DNA from 2 places in the Streptomyces sp. NPDC005791 genome. Region 2 is predicted to be linked to the other one. Evidence: riboswitches for the same ligand, from Rfam matches in the RefSeq annotation. Region 2 holds a riboswitch; the other holds the start of a gene.
The links. Region 2 has a riboswitch for glycine ahead of gcvP (aminomethyl-transferring glycine dehydrogenase). Riboswitches for the same ligand answer to the same signal wherever they lie in the genome.
Positions count from the first base shown of each region.

Region 1: linked by a shared signal. The riboswitch ahead of gcvT (glycine cleavage system aminomethyltransferase GcvT) and the one ahead of gcvP (aminomethyl-transferring glycine dehydrogenase) in region 2 are both predicted to bind glycine.

Region 1 covers NZ_JBIAIP010000002.1:287,279-294,627, forward strand. Annotated here, with positions in the region: gene ACFYSH_RS05605 (ABC transporter permease) at 1-120, opposite strand, end outside; gene ACFYSH_RS05610 (enhanced serine sensitivity protein SseB C-terminal domain-containing protein) at 477-1,271, opposite strand; gene ACFYSH_RS05615 (enhanced serine sensitivity protein SseB) at 1,437-2,213, opposite strand; gene ACFYSH_RS05620 (AAA family ATPase) at 2,443-3,105, opposite strand; glycine riboswitch at 3,278-3,375, shown strand; gene gcvT (glycine cleavage system aminomethyltransferase GcvT) at 3,543-4,658, shown strand; gene gcvH (glycine cleavage system protein GcvH) at 4,770-5,147, shown strand; gene glyA (serine hydroxymethyltransferase) at 5,166-6,425, shown strand; gene ACFYSH_RS05640 (L-serine ammonia-lyase) at 6,582-7,349, shown strand, end outside.
Region 2 covers NZ_JBIAIP010000016.1:8,279-15,627, forward strand. Annotated here, with positions in the region: gene ACFYSH_RS27330 (MerR family transcriptional regulator) at 1-317, shown strand, start outside; gene ACFYSH_RS27335 (DNA polymerase IV) at 393-1,850, shown strand; gene ACFYSH_RS27340 (PRC-barrel domain-containing protein) at 1,766-2,143, opposite strand; glycine riboswitch at 2,276-2,371, shown strand; gene gcvP (aminomethyl-transferring glycine dehydrogenase) at 2,565-5,450, shown strand; gene ACFYSH_RS27350 (DUF5999 family protein) at 5,517-5,723, opposite strand; gene ACFYSH_RS27355 (hypothetical protein) at 6,009-6,623, opposite strand; gene ACFYSH_RS27360 (glutamate-cysteine ligase family protein) at 7,116-7,349, shown strand, end outside.

The DNA.
Region 1 (7,349 bases), on a different contig from region 2:
CTTGAAGCGCGTCCAGGCGATCCGGCCGAGCGAGCGGCCCTCGATCTCCTTGCGCCCGGCGCCTTCCAGCACCGTTTCGGGCGACGCGTCCGCCCCGGTGGTCTCGATCGGTGCCGTCATTGCGCTGGAGACCCCTCTCGGCCGACGGTGGCCGGCCTGTGACCGCCGCTGTAGCGGCTCTAACAAAATATGACAGATGTAATCAGGCATGGCCGAACTGCCCCCGTTTGAAAAGGGGGTTCGCCGGGCATGGAGCACCTGCTGTGTGGAGTCTTCAACCACTTTGCGATCACCCGCCAGACCTGACGGGGAATGTTTGCTCAACCGTGATGCTGCCAAGAGGCTTCCGTTATCCGGACAGCCGTGCTTGGTGAGCGGACCTCTCGGTCACTAATCCGCGATAACGGACATGACGCCCAACTGTGCCGTCGGACTGACTATTTGACCGTCGGGCCGAAGTGGCGGCTGACGCCTTCTCAGTACGCGTGCGGTGCCGCGCCGGTGGCCGGCGGGTAGCCGTAGCCGGTGGGGGCGGACGCCTGGGCGTGAGCCTCACGGTCGTAGAACGGCCGCGCGTTGGCGTTGAGCCACATCGCGACGGGGTCGTACTCGTCGGACAGCGAGACCGTGGAGACGGGCAGACCGTCGGGCACCACGCCGACCGACTGCTGCATCATCGCGCGGACCGCGTCGACGGACGGGCGTCCGGTGTCGTAGAGGTCGAGCCCGATCGCGAGGTACGGAACACCGAGCGCGGGCTGCACCCAGGCGCGGCGCAGCGCGCGGACGGCGGGGGTGCGGTGGGCGTTCTGCGACAGCAGGGCATAGAACTGCGGGATCTCGATGGCGGGTTCGGAGAGCCGCAGCGGCCCCGCGGGCATCCGGTCGAGGCCGGTGGCGATGCGGCGCAGGTCCAGCCAGGGGATGCCGACGCCACCGCCGGGGGCGTGCGGGTTGAGCCAGATGCCCCAGCGGTCGGGGAAGAGGGCGCGGGCGATGTCACGGCCCGTGGTCACCTCGTGGGCCCGGTTCCAGCCGCTGGCCGAGAGCTCCTGGGCGGAGGTCACGCACGGGGCGTAGCCCACGCCTTCGATCTCCATGTTGCCGTACTGCGCGTCGGGGGAGCCCGCCGTGCCGTGCCAGAGCAGCATCCACACCGGGCCGTCCGCCAGGGACCGCAACAGCGCCTCGTACGCGTCGAGCCGCCCGGGGGTCACTTGGCGAAGCATGTGCTCGACCTGCCCGGCCGCCGCGGTGCCTGACGCACTCACCCTGGGTCCCGCCCCTCATCGATCCGTCATCGATCCGCTGTTCCCGCATGCCGCACGGTGCTGTGGTGCCGCTCCCGGGCGCGCGGGGCGGCCTCGTCATCCAACCAGCTTATGCGCCGCCCCTGACACCGCCGTGACGCCACGTGGCAGTACGGGCCTCGGAGTTCAGTACTCGTCGCGCCGGTAGAAGGGGCGTACCTTCTCCAGCATCCAGTCGCCGACCGGGTCCTGTGCCACGTCGAGCAGGAGGAGATTGACCGGCCAGGGCACCTGGATCCGGCCCAGCGCGCGACCCACGGCTTCCAGCGGGACGCTCTGCTCCGCGGCGTCCCGCACGACGAACTCGACGCCGACGAACAGGACGGGGCTGTCCCCCTCGATGCTGGCCAGCGCCCGGCGCGCGGTGCTCACCACGCCGATCGCCTGGAATTCCTCGGACACGGCGGACAGGAACGCGACGGGGTCCTCCTTCCAGTCCGGCTCGTACAGCCGTACCCGGCCGCCGCTCGCGGGACCGTCCAGCGGGGTGCGCCCCACCCTGCACAGCTCGGCGACGGCGGGCGGCGGCAGGGGCACCCCGACGGCACCGCCCGGATTGACCGCTATGCCGAGCTGCGGGGGGAGTCCACGCGCGAACTCACGAGCCGGCGCGACGGTGAAGGAGAGATGGTTGCCGACACACTGGAGGAACTGCGCCTCGGAGCTGAAGACGGGGACGTACGCGCCGCCGCCTATGTCGACCGTCGGCAGGTCGAGATCCTCGCTGTCGGGCCCCCCGCCGTTCGGCAGGGGCACCCAGACATGGCTGCGGCCGAGCACCTCGACCAGCCGCCCGGCCGCCCCGGGTACGCCGAGCGAGGCACTGAGCACTTCCTCGAGCTCGTTGGCCGGCCACCCCTGCGGCGGCTGCGACGGGGCCTGGGCCTGGGCCGGAATGTCCACGGTGTCTGTGTCCCTTTCTCGCCATGCTGTGCGGCTGAAACCTTAGACGCCCTCGCACCGCGAGGGCAGTGCCGCAGGCCGGAGCGGTGCCCTGCCCGCCACACCGTCCAGATTTCGGACAGCCCGCGAAGGACACGCGAACTGTGCGTATGCGAACGGTGACACCGAGGACCGGGCCGTCGTGTTCCTCCTGGGTCCGGGCCCGCGACTACTCCTGCGGAGGCCGCGCCTACGGGAAGGAGATCCGGCCGATCGCCGCCGCCGCCTCCCGGTCGAGCAGCACCGCCGACGCGCACCCCTGCGGCAGCAGCCCGCTCTCGGTGTCGCGCAGCAGCCGGCCGACCGCACGCCGGTGCCGGGCGAACGCGTATCGGGACACCCCGCGCCCCCGCTCCCGCTGCCCCTGCCGGGCCACCTTGGGGGTGACGTCGAGCAGGACGAGATGGAGGGCGCTGCCGCGGCGCCGGGCCTCGCGCGCCAGCCAGCGCCGCACCCAGGCCTGCGTACCGCAGTCGTGCACGACGACGGATCCGCCCGACCGCAGAGCCCGCCACAGCCCGGCGTAGTGCGCGGCGCGCACCAGGGGGCGGTACAGGGCGTACGGGAGTAATCCGGGCAGCGTCGCCGCCCATCGGTCCCGGGTGTCCTGGGAGTCGATCCCGTGTTCCCGGGCCGCCCGCCGGATCAGCGTCGACTTCCCACTGCCGGGCAGCCCCGAGACCACCACCACCTCGCCGGCCGCGAAGTCCAGATCCCGCGGTCCGCCGCCACTGCCCCGCAGATCACGCACCACCGGAGCGGCTCCCCCCATCGGCACCCGGGCGGGTCCGTCCGGCTGCTGGGGCATCGCACCGCGTGCCGCCCCCGCGGTAGTCGCGTGCTGCAACGTCATCGCCTTCCCCCTGCCGAGTCACCCACTGACCTGCCCATGAAGTGTAAAGAAAAGGTAATGCGGCACAACCGGTTCCACCCGGACGTGTCGGGACCGGCACCGGTCCGACCGCGACGCCCCACTCTCCCCCAATGCGTGCGATGATGACCCCGCCAACTGCATACCGGCCGTTTGAATCCGCGCGGGAGAGTCCCGGTCACCGTGTGCGCCGGGCGCCGAAGGAGCAAGATCCTCCCTTGAATCTCTCAGGCCCCGTACCGCGTGGATGAGGCAGATCTGAAAAGCGGGCCGCTGCGCGGCTCCACCCAAGGTGCAAGCCGACCCTGACAGGGCTGTCCCGGTCAGGACCCTTTCAGGGGCTCTCGGCGAACCTCTCAGGTTCCGATGACAGATGGGGAGGGATCCGCCCCCTGTCGTCATGCCCTGGAGCCATGTCCATGAGCACTGCCCCCCGTCTCACCGCCCTCGACGCACTGCACCGGTCCCTGGGCGCGACCATGACCGACTTCGCCGGCTGGGACATGCCGCTGCGGTACGCGAGCGAGCGCGACGAGCACAACGCCGTACGCACCCGGGCCGGCCTCTTCGACCTCTCGCACATGGGTGAGATCACCGTCACCGGCCCGCAGGCCGCGGCTTTCCTGAGCTATGCGCTGGTCGGCGACATCGCCACCGTGGGCGTGGGCCGGGCCCGCTACACGATGATCGTGGCGGAGGACGGCGGCATCCTGGACGACCTGATCGTCTACCGTCTCGGCGAGACCGAATACATGATCGTCGCCAACGCGGGCAACGCCCAGCTCGTCCTGGACACCGTCACCGAGCGCGCCGGGGGCTTCGACGCCGAGGTGCGGGACGACCGCGACGCGTACGCGCTGCTCGCCGTCCAGGGCCCCGACTCCCCCGCCGTACTGAAGTCGGTCACCGACGCCGACCTGGACGGGTTGAGGTACTACGCCGGGCTCCCCGGAACGGTCGCCGGCGTCCCCGCACTCATCGCCCGTACGGGCTACACCGGCGAGGACGGCTTCGAGCTCTTCGTGGCTCCCGCGCATGCCGAGCAGCTGTGGAAGGCGCTGACCGAGGCAGGCGCGCCCTACGGCCTGATCCCCTGCGGGCTCTCCTGCCGCGACACGCTCCGCCTGGAGGCGGGGATGCCGCTGTACGGGCACGAGCTGACCACCGCGCTGACGCCCTTCGACGCGGGCCTGGGCAGGGTCGTGAAGTTCGAGAAGGAGGGCGACTTCGTCGGCCGCGAGGCACTGTCCGCCGCGGCCGGACGGGCGGAGTCCTCCCCGCCCCGCAAGCTCGTCGGCCTGGTGGCCGAGGGCCGCCGGGTCCCGCGCGCCGGTTACCCCGTCGTGGCCGGCGGGCAGGTCGTCGGCGAGGTCACCTCCGGCGCGCCGTCGCCCACCCTGGGCAAGCCGATCGCCATGGCCTACGTGGACGCGGCACACGCCGCGCCCGGCACCGAGGGTGTCGGGGTCGACATCCGGGGCACGCACGAGCCGTACGAGGTCGTGGCGCTGCCCTTCTACAAGCGCCGCAAGTGACGCGGTGCGGCGCGCGTCCGGCGCGGCGCGCCGCGCACGTGACGCATTCGTGTCTCACACCGTAAGACCACCGTTCATCAGCACTGCCTCGCGTACAGGAGAATTCAGGTCATGAGCAACCCCCAGCAGCTGCGGTACAGCAAGGAGCACGAGTGGCTGTCGGCCCTCGAGGACGGCGTGGCCACGGTCGGTATCACCGAGTTCGCGGCCAACGCGCTCGGTGACGTCGTCTACGCCCAGCTCCCGGAGGTCGGTGACACGGTGACCGCGGGCGAGACCTGCGGTGAGCTGGAGTCGACCAAGTCGGTCAGCGACCTGTACTCGCCGGTGACCGGCGAGGTGACCGCGGCCAACCAGGACGTCGTGGACGACCCGTCGCTGGTGAACTCCGCCCCCTTCGAGGGCGGCTGGCTGTTCAAGGTGCGCGTCGCGGAGGAGCCGAAGGACCTTCTCTCCGCCGACGAGTACACCGCGTTCTCCGGCAACTGAGACCTTAGGGACCCACTGATGTCGCTTCTCAACTCCTCCCTCCACGAGCTGGACCCGGACGTCGCCGCCGCCGTCGACGCCGAGCTCCACCGTCAGCAGTCCACCCTCGAGATGATCGCCTCGGAGAACTTCGCTCCGGTCGCGGTCATGGAGGCGCAGGGCTCCGTCCTCACCAACAAGTACGCCGAGGGCTACCCCGGCCGCCGCTACTACGGTGGCTGCGAGCACGTCGACGTGGTCGAGCAGATCGCGATCGACCGCATCAAGGCGCTCTTCGGCGCCGAGGCCGCGAACGTCCAGCCGCACTCGGGTGCGCAGGCCAACGCCGCCGCGATGTTCGCGCTGCTGAAGCCGGGCGACACGATCATGGGCCTGAACCTGGCCCACGGCGGTCACCTGACCCACGGCATGAAGATCAACTTCTCCGGCAAGCTCTACAACGTGGTCCCGTACCACGTCGACGAGACCGGCGTCGTGGACATGGCAGAGGTCGAGCGCCTCGCCAAGGAGTCGAAGCCGAAGCTCATCGTGGCCGGCTGGTCCGCCTACCCCCGCCAGCTGGACTTCGCCGCCTTCCGCCGCATCGCGGACGAGGTCGGCGCGTACCTGATGGTCGACATGGCGCACTTCGCGGGCCTCGTCGCGGCGGGCCTGCACCCCAACCCGGTGCCGCACGCCCATGTCGTCACGACCACCACGCACAAGACCCTCGGCGGTCCGCGCGGTGGCGTGATCCTGTCGACCCAGGAGCTCGCCAAGAAGATCAACTCGGCGGTCTTCCCCGGTCAGCAGGGCGGCCCCCTGGAGCACGTGATCGCGGCCAAGGCCGTCTCCTTCAAGGTCGCGGCGACCGAGGAGTTCAAGGAGCGCCAGCAGCGCACCCTGGACGGTGCCCGCATCCTCGCCGAGCGCCTGGTGCAGCCGGACGTCACCGAGGTGGGCGTATCCGTCCTCTCCGGCGGCACGGACGTCCACCTGGTCCTGGTCGACCTGCGCAACTCCGAGCTGGACGGCCGGCAGGCCGAGGACCGGCTCCACGAGCTGGGCATCACGGTCAACCGGAACGCCGTCCCGAACGACCCGCGGCCCCCGATGGTCACCTCGGGCCTCCGCATCGGTACGCCGGCCCTGGCCACCCGTGGCTTCCAGGCCGAGGACTTCACCGAGGTCGCGGAGATCATCGCGGCCGCGCTGAAGCCCACGTACGACGCCGACGCCCTGAAGGCCCGCGTGATCGCGCTGGCCGAGAAGTTCCCGCTGTATCCCGGCGTCAAGTAGTCACCCGCCGTTTGCACACCGGGTGGGGGCATCGCGCACACTGAACACAGTGAGCCCGGTGCCCCCACCCCTTTGCCCCGCGCTCCCGGGCCCACCCGGCCCGTCCCGCACCACCCGGCGGACAACGTCGTCCACCAACGCCTTAGGAGTACCCCCGTGGCCCTCTCGGTCTTCGACCTCTTCTCGGTCGGCATCGGCCCGTCCAGTTCCCACACGGTCGGCCCGATGCGCGCGGCCCGCATGTTCGCCCGCCGCCTCAAGAACGAGGGCCTGCTGGCCCACACCGCGTCGGTCCGGGCGGAGCTGTACGGTTCGCTCGGTGCGACCGGCCACGGCCACGGCACCCCCAAGGCCGTCCTGCTGGGCCTGGAGGGCGAGTCGCCCCGCACGGTCGACGTCGAGGGCGCCGACGCCCGCGTCGAGGAGATCCGCGCCTCGGGCCGCATCAACCTCCTCGGCATGCACGACATCCCGTTCGACGCCGACGATCAGCTGGTCCTGCACCGGCGCAAGGCCCTGCCGTACCACGCCAACGGGATGACGGTCCTCGCCCACGACCACGAGGGTGCCCCGCTGCTGGAGAAGACGTACTACTCGGTGGGCGGCGGCTTCGTCGTCGACGAGGACGCCGTGGCCGGCGAGAACCCGATCGTGCCCGACGACACCGTCCTCAAGCACCCCTTCCGCACGGGCGACGAACTGCTGAGGCTCGCCCGGGAGACCGGCCTGTCCATCTCCTCCCTGATGCTGGAGAACGAGAAGGCCTGGCGGACCGAGGACGAGATCCGGGCCGGTCTGCTGGAGATCTGGCGCGTCATGCAGGCGTGCATCGCGCGCGGCATGTCCCGCGAGGGCATCCTGCCCGGCGGCCTGAAGGTCCGCCGCCGCGCGGCGAACTCGGCCAGGCAGCTGCGTGCCGAGGGC
Region 2 (7,349 bases):
GGTTCCTGGACACGGGCGTCGCCCTCCAGAACATCCGCACCACCGTTCAGCACCTCAGAGCCCGCGGATTCTCGGATCTCGAGCGGATGACTCTCATGAGTGACGGGGCGACGGTCTACGAGTGTTCCTCGCCCGACGAGGTCGTGAACCTGCTCCAGGGCGGCCAGGGCATCTTCGGTATCGCGGTCGGTGTCGTCTGGAAGGACGTCGACGCGGCCCTGTCCCAGCTGCACGGGGAGCGCGTCGACACCGGGGAGACCCTGATCGGTCACAACCCCGCTGACGAACTGGCACGGCGGCGCAATCGCGCGGGCTGAGGAGCCGGGGCAGAGCGGGGTGGTGCGAGTGCCGGGCAGGGCGGTTGTCAGTGGTGTAGGGCAGCATCGGTCCATGTGAGAGCCGCGCCGACCATCCTGCATCTGGACATGGACGCCTTCTACGCCTCCGCGGAGCAGGCCGCGAAGCCCAGCCTCCGTGGCAAACCCGTGGTGGTGGGTGGACTGGGGACGCGCGGAGTGGTCGCCACCGCCTCGTACGAGGCTCGGCGACTCGGCGTGCATTCGGCGATGCCGACGGCACAGGCGCGGCGGCTCGCGCCCAACGCCGCGTACCTCGTCCCGCGATTCGCCCTCTACCGGGCCGTCAGCGATCAGGTGATGGAGCTTCTCGGACGGCTGTCACCGCTCGTCGAGCCGCTCAGCCTGGACGAAGCCTTCGTCGATCTTGAGGCCGGGGGCGTGGCCGACGACTCGGCCTCCGCGCGTGCGGTCGGTGAGCACCTGCGCACCGTGATCAGGGACGTCACAGGACTCAGTGGTTCGGTCGGCCTCGCCGGCTCGAAGATGCTGGCCAAGATCGCCTCCGAGGAGGCGAAACCTGACGGGCTGCTCCTGATCGAACCCGGCACCGAGCGCCAGCTCCTCGCGCCCATGCCCGTGCGCACCCTTCCGGGTGTGGGGCCCGCCACCGGCGACCATCTCCGACGCGCCGGTATGACCGTCGTCAGCCACCTCGCGGAGGCGGGCGAGGCGGAGCTGGTACGGCTGCTGGGCAAGGCACACGGCGTCTCGCTCCACCGCATGGCGCAGGGCTACGACGACCGTCCCGTCGTCGCCGAACGGGACGCCAAGTCCGTGTCGGTCGAGGACACCTTCGACGTGGACCTGCACGACCGCGTGCGCGTCCGGGCGGAGGTGGTGCGTCTCGCCGACCGCTGTGTGCAGCGGCTGCGAGACGCCGGACGGTCGGGGCGGACCGTCGTCCTCAAGGTCCGCCGCTACGACTTCTCCACGCTCACCAGGTCCGAGACCCTGCGCGGCCCCACCGATGACCCCACGGTGGTCAGGGAGGCCGCTGCACGGCTTCTGGAGGCCGTGGACACGACCGGCGGCGTACGCCTGCTCGGCGTCGGCGTCACGGGGCTGGCGGACTTCACCCAGGAAGACCTCTTCGCCCAGGCGGCCGACGCGGAGCACGCCGCCGGGGAGTCGGCGGCCGCCGACTCCCCGGGCGAGCGGGACACCACGGTGGAGGGGGCGGAAGACCGGGAGGGCGAGGAGCCGCCGGCCTCCCGCCGCTGGCCGGCCGGACACGACGTACGGCACGACGTCCACGGCCACGGTTGGGTGCAGGGCAGCGGCGTCGGCCGGGTCACCGTGCGCTTCGAGGAGCCGTGGACGCGTCCCGGCCGGGTACGTACGTTCCGCATCGACGATCCGGAGCTGCAGCCGGCCGATCCGCTGCCCCTCGTGCGGTACCCGGCGGACTACTCCTCGTGGCCGGCGAGCTTGCCGAAATCCCTGTCCGGGCCCGTCCCGGCGGAGGGCGAGGGTGAGGTGTCCAGCCCGTAATGACGGTAGAGCTGCAGTTCCTGCTCAGGAGACAGATGGCGGCCCACGCCGAAGTCGGGCGCGTCCTTGATCAGGGCCCGGTCGAAGGGCACCAGCAGGGAACCGTCGACGAATTCACTCGGGTCCAGCGGGACGAACGCGTCCCTGGTGAAGAGACCGGTGCGTACGGCGGCCCACTCGGGCACCCCGGTGGCGTCGTCGAGATAGACCTCGTCCACCGTTCCGATCTTTGCCCCTTGACGGTCGAAGGCCTTGCGGCCGATCAGGCTGCGCGGATCGATGTCGGTCTGCACGGTGCCTCCCACTGGTCACGACGGCATCAGGTGGTCGCGGCTGCTCCACAGCACTACGAAAGGCCAGATCCGTGTGGTCGGCCACTCGAGACGGCCCGCGCCGGCCTCGCTGGTAGGCTGGAACACGGCTGCTGACCCTGTGCGGGAGAGTTCTCCGGAGTCATCCGGAGGCGCCGAAGGAGCAACTCCTCCCCGGAATCTCTCAGGCCCCCGTACCGCACGGACGAGGTCACTCTGGAAAGCAGGGCGGAATCCGTACGGCACGCGCCGCGACGGGTACCTCCCTCACCGACGGTGAAAGCCGGTATGCCCCAGGGCGCGCCGGTGAAGCTCTCAGGTCGAGATGACAGATGGGGAGGCCGTTCGGGCAGCCACGCCGTGGCGCCCCTCGCAGGTCGTGACAGACCAGGAGGCCTCCATCATGACCCCCCGTCGCACTCCGCTCTCCCAGCTGGAGCAGGGCATTCCGTTCGAGCAGCGCCACATCGGGCCTGATGCCGGGGCGCAGGCGAAGATGCTCGCCCAGGTCGGCTACGGCTCCCTCGACGAGCTCACCGCCGCCGCGGTGCCCGACGTGATCAGGAGCGCGGAGGCGCTGAACCTCCCCGAGGCCCGCACCGAGGCCGAGGTCCTGACCGAGCTGCGCAGCCTGGCCGACCGCAACCAGGTGCTCGCCCCGATGATCGGGCTCGGCTACTACGGCACGTTCACCCCGCCGGTCATCCTGCGCAACGTCATGGAGAACCCCGCCTGGTACACGGCGTACACGCCGTACCAGCCGGAAATCTCGCAGGGCCGGCTCGAGGCTCTCCTGAACTTCCAGACGGTGGTCGCCGACCTCACCGGACTGCCGACCTCGGGCGCCTCACTCCTCGACGAGGGAACGGCCGCCGCCGAGGCCATGGCGCTGGCGCGACGGGTCGGCAAGGTGAAGGACGGCGTCTTCCTGGTCGACGCCGACACCCTGCCGCAGACCATCGCGGTGATCGAGACCCGCGCCGAGCCGACCGGTGTCGAGGTCGTCGTCGCCGACCTCAGCGACGGAATCCCGGCACAGATCGCCGAGCGCGGCGTCTTCGGTGTGCTGCTCCAGTACCCGGGCGCCTCCGGTGCCGTACGGGACATCAGGCCCGTCATCGACCAGGCGCACGAGCTGGGCGCGATCGTTTCCGTCGCCGCTGACCTGCTGGCTCTTACGCTGCTCACCTCGCCGGGTGAGCTGGGGGCGGACATCGCCGTCGGCACCACGCAGCGCTTCGGTGTCCCGATGGGCTTCGGCGGACCGCACGCCGGCTTCATGGCGGTACGCGAGAAGTTCGCCCGCAGCCTGCCCGGCCGACTCGTCGGGGTCTCCGTCGACGCGGACGGCAACAAGGCCTACCGTCTGGCACTGCAGACCCGCGAGCAGCACATCCGCCGCGAGAGGGCCACCAGCAACATCTGTACGGCGCAGGTGCTGCTCGCCGTCATGGCAGGCATGTACGCCGTCTACCACGGGCCCGAGGGGCTGCGGACGATCGCCCGGCGCACCCACCGGTTCGCCACCGTCCTGGCCGAGGGGTTGCGCGCCGCCGGAACCGAGGTCGTGCACGACACCTACTTCGACACCCTCACGGTCCGGGTGCCGGGCACGGCGGCCGATGTGGTCGCCGACGCGCGTGAGCGCGGGGTCAACCTGCGCCTCGTGGACGCCGACCACGTCTCCGTGGCGTGTGACGAGACCACCACGCGCACCCGTGTCGCCGCGGTCTGGGCGGCCTTCGGGACCGGTGGCGACATCGAGGCGCTGGACGCCGAGGCGGCCGATGTGCTGCCCGAGGGTCTACTGCGCACCGACGACGTCCTCACCCACCCGGTGTTCCACCGGTACCGCTCCGAGACGGCGATGCTGCGCTACCTCCGCAAGCTCGCCGACCGTGACTACGCGCTGGACCGCGGCATGATCCCGCTCGGCTCCTGCACCATGAAGCTCAACGCGACCGCCGAGATGGAGTCGATCACCTGGCCCGAATTCGGTGCGCTGCACCCCTTCGCGCCGGCCGAGCAGGCACAGGGCTTCCTCACCCTCATCCGTGAGCTGGAGGAGCGCCTCGCCGAGGTCACCGGTTACGACGCCGTCTCCATCCAGCCCAACGCGGGCTCGCAGGGCGAATTCGCCGGACTGCTGGCCGTGCGCGCCTACCACCGGGCCAACGGGGAGCACGGGCGCACCGTCTGCCTGATTCCGTCCTCCGCGCACGGCACCAACGCCGCGAGCGCCGTGATGGCCGGCATGAAGGTCGTCGTGGTGAAGACGGCGGACGACGGTGAGGTCGACATAGAGGACCTCCGGGCCAAGATCGCGACCCACCGCGACGAGCTGGCCGTCCTCATGATCACCTACCCGTCCACGCACGGTGTCTTCGAGGAGCACGTCGCGGACATCTGCGGCGAGGTGCATGACGCCGGTGGTCAGGTGTACGTGGACGGCGCCAACCTCAACGCGCTGGTCGGCCTCGCCAAGCCGGGGCATTTCGGCGGCGACGTCTCCCATCTGAACCTGCACAAGACCTTCTGCATCCCGCACGGCGGCGGCGGTCCGGGCGTCGGTCCGGTCGGGGTGAGGGCCCACCTGGCGCCGTACCTCCCCAACCACCCCCTCCAGCCCGCGGCGGGCCCGGAGACCGGCGTCGGCCCGATCTCGGCGGCGCCGTGGGGCTCGGCGGGTATCCTGCCGATCTCGTGGGCGTACGTACGCCTCATGGGGGGAGAGGGGCTGAAGCGTGCGACGCAGGTCGCCGTACTCGCGGCCAACTACATCGCCAAGCGCCTCGAACCGCACTTCCCGGTCCTCTACAACGGCCCGGCCGGTCTGGTCGCGCACGAGTGCATCGTGGACCTGCGGCCGATCTCCAAGGCGACCGGCGTCAGCATCGACGACATCGCCAAGCGGCTGATCGACTACGGTTTCCACTCGCCGACCATGTCGTTCCCGGTGGCCGGGACGCTGATGATCGAGCCGACCGAGAGCGAGGACCTCGCCGAGCTCGACCGGTTCTGCGACACCATGATCGCCATCCGCGGTGAGATCGACAAGGTCGCGTCCGGTGCGTGGAGCGCGGACGACAACCCGCTGCGCAACGCCCCGCACACGGCTGCGGCGCTCGGTGGCGAGTGGAACCACTCCTACACCCGTGAAGAGGCGGTCTTCCCGTCCGGCGTCACGCCCTCGGACAAGTACTGGCCGCCGGTGCGCCGGATCGACGGCGCGTTCGGTGACCGCAACCTGGTCTGCTCCTGCCCGCCGCTGGACGCGTACGACCAGTAGGCGGACACGTGTCGGGGCCGGTGCGGAGACTTCTCCGGGCCGGCCCCGTGCCCGTGGCGGCCGCGGTCAGGCGGCTTTCACCACCTGGCCGTTCTTCAGCGGGCGGTGGGGGGCGATGATCTGCCCGTCCGGAAGCAGTTCGCCGGTGTCCTCGAAGAGCAGGACACCGTTGCACAGCAGGCTCCAGCCTTGTTCCGGGTGGTGCGCCATCAGGCGCGCGGCTTCCCGGTCGTTGGAGTCGGCGGTCGGACAGGGTGGCTTGTGCTGGCACATGGGTGGGTTCTTTCGCTGCGTCGAGTCGAGGGTCCTGCGGCTGGGTGAGGTGTTCATGGCCGCCCCGTATCAGTCGGTCCGGTCCCAGTGTTGCCCTGCGGGCGTCTGTCCGCAGGGATTTCGCGGCAGCCGCCGCTCTCCTCCGACGACGTGTCACCCGGCCGGAGGGTGTTATCCAACTGGACTGTCCGTTCGGATGGTTCGGGGTGGCCTGAGCGGACTAGTCCGATCTGGCACGGACCCGCCCCCACCGAGCGGCTCGGCGGGGGCGGGTGGGAAGGCGGGTCAGGCGGGCGAGCCGAGGAGACCGGGGAGCCCGGGCACATCTGGCAGAGCCGCCGGGGTGACTCGTAGCGTCATGACCGGGAGCAGGTCCGCGACCCGGTGCGGTCGATGGGCCGTGATGCCCGGGGGCGCGGGTGCCAGGGGCACCAGCACATCGGTCGGTGCGAGAGCGCCGCTTCCTGCGTCGGCCTCGACGTCGTGGTGCAGCCACAGCGTGAACATGTACAGCTCGGGCACGGACAGCAGACGTGGCTGGTAGGACGTCGCCGTCGACTCCGTCTGCCGTACGGCGAGTTCGGTGGAGGCGATGTAGGGACCCTCGAGGAAGTGCGAGAAGGCCCAGCCGTCGGCGGTGTGCATGGTGTCCGCGGCGGCGATGGCGCGCCCACCGCTCCGGATCAGGAAGCGCCAGCCGGCGAGGCGGGTGCGCGGCGCCGCGTCGTTCGGCATGATCCGGTCCAGTACGTGGACGGGAAGCGGGAGTTCGGGGCTCAGCGATCCCTGGACGGAACGAAGAGCGGGCGTGTGGGCCTCGCGGACTGCGGTGGGAGAACCGAGTGCCGCGAGAACGCTGCGGAGTGCGGGCGCTGGGGCCGGGGAAACATGCAGCGGCATGGTGGGTTGCCTCTCACTTCGGAGACACGGTGATGCGCGGGCGGGTGCAGACGGCGCTGTCGGCGTGCGGGGCCAGAGGAAGGCCGGTGACGGGCGGACGGGCCGGTGCGTCAACTCTCTGCCTCGTTCGCAGAGTTTATACGACAAATGTTCACACGATGTTTCGGCTAGCCGTACCGCATATTGTGCGCAAGGAGGATTTGAGCCCTTGAATTGCGCGGTTTCTGTGGATTCGAGCCGCTTCCGACCCTCGCCGCCAGCTATTTTCTCGGTGCGGCGGTAGGCTGAAACTCATCGGTGTTTCCGCGGTGCGCATCGATCGCGCACCCTGCATATGCCTCATGCCTTCGGAATGTGCCTCCGGCTTCAGTCACCAGACTACCGGGTACCCGTGGGTCGTGCGGGCGTTACGGATCATCTCGTCGGGGCATTATCGATCGTGATACGAGCGGCCCTGTGCCTCGGGCCGCCTACTCGAGGAGGGACCCTTCGATGGGTGAGAAGGTCGTGGCGGGCGCTTTTGCCCCGTCCGATCGGCAGGCGTACCGCGAGAAGCTCACCCAGTGCCTGACCGGGCTGGGGAGGCTCCTGTCGGAGCGGAGGTTCGATCGCCCCAGAAATCTCATGGGGCTGGAGATCGAGCTGAATCTCGCGGGTTCGGACGGCATGCCGAGGATGCGGAATGCGGAGGTGCTCCAGCGCATCGCCAGCCGGGATTTTCAGACC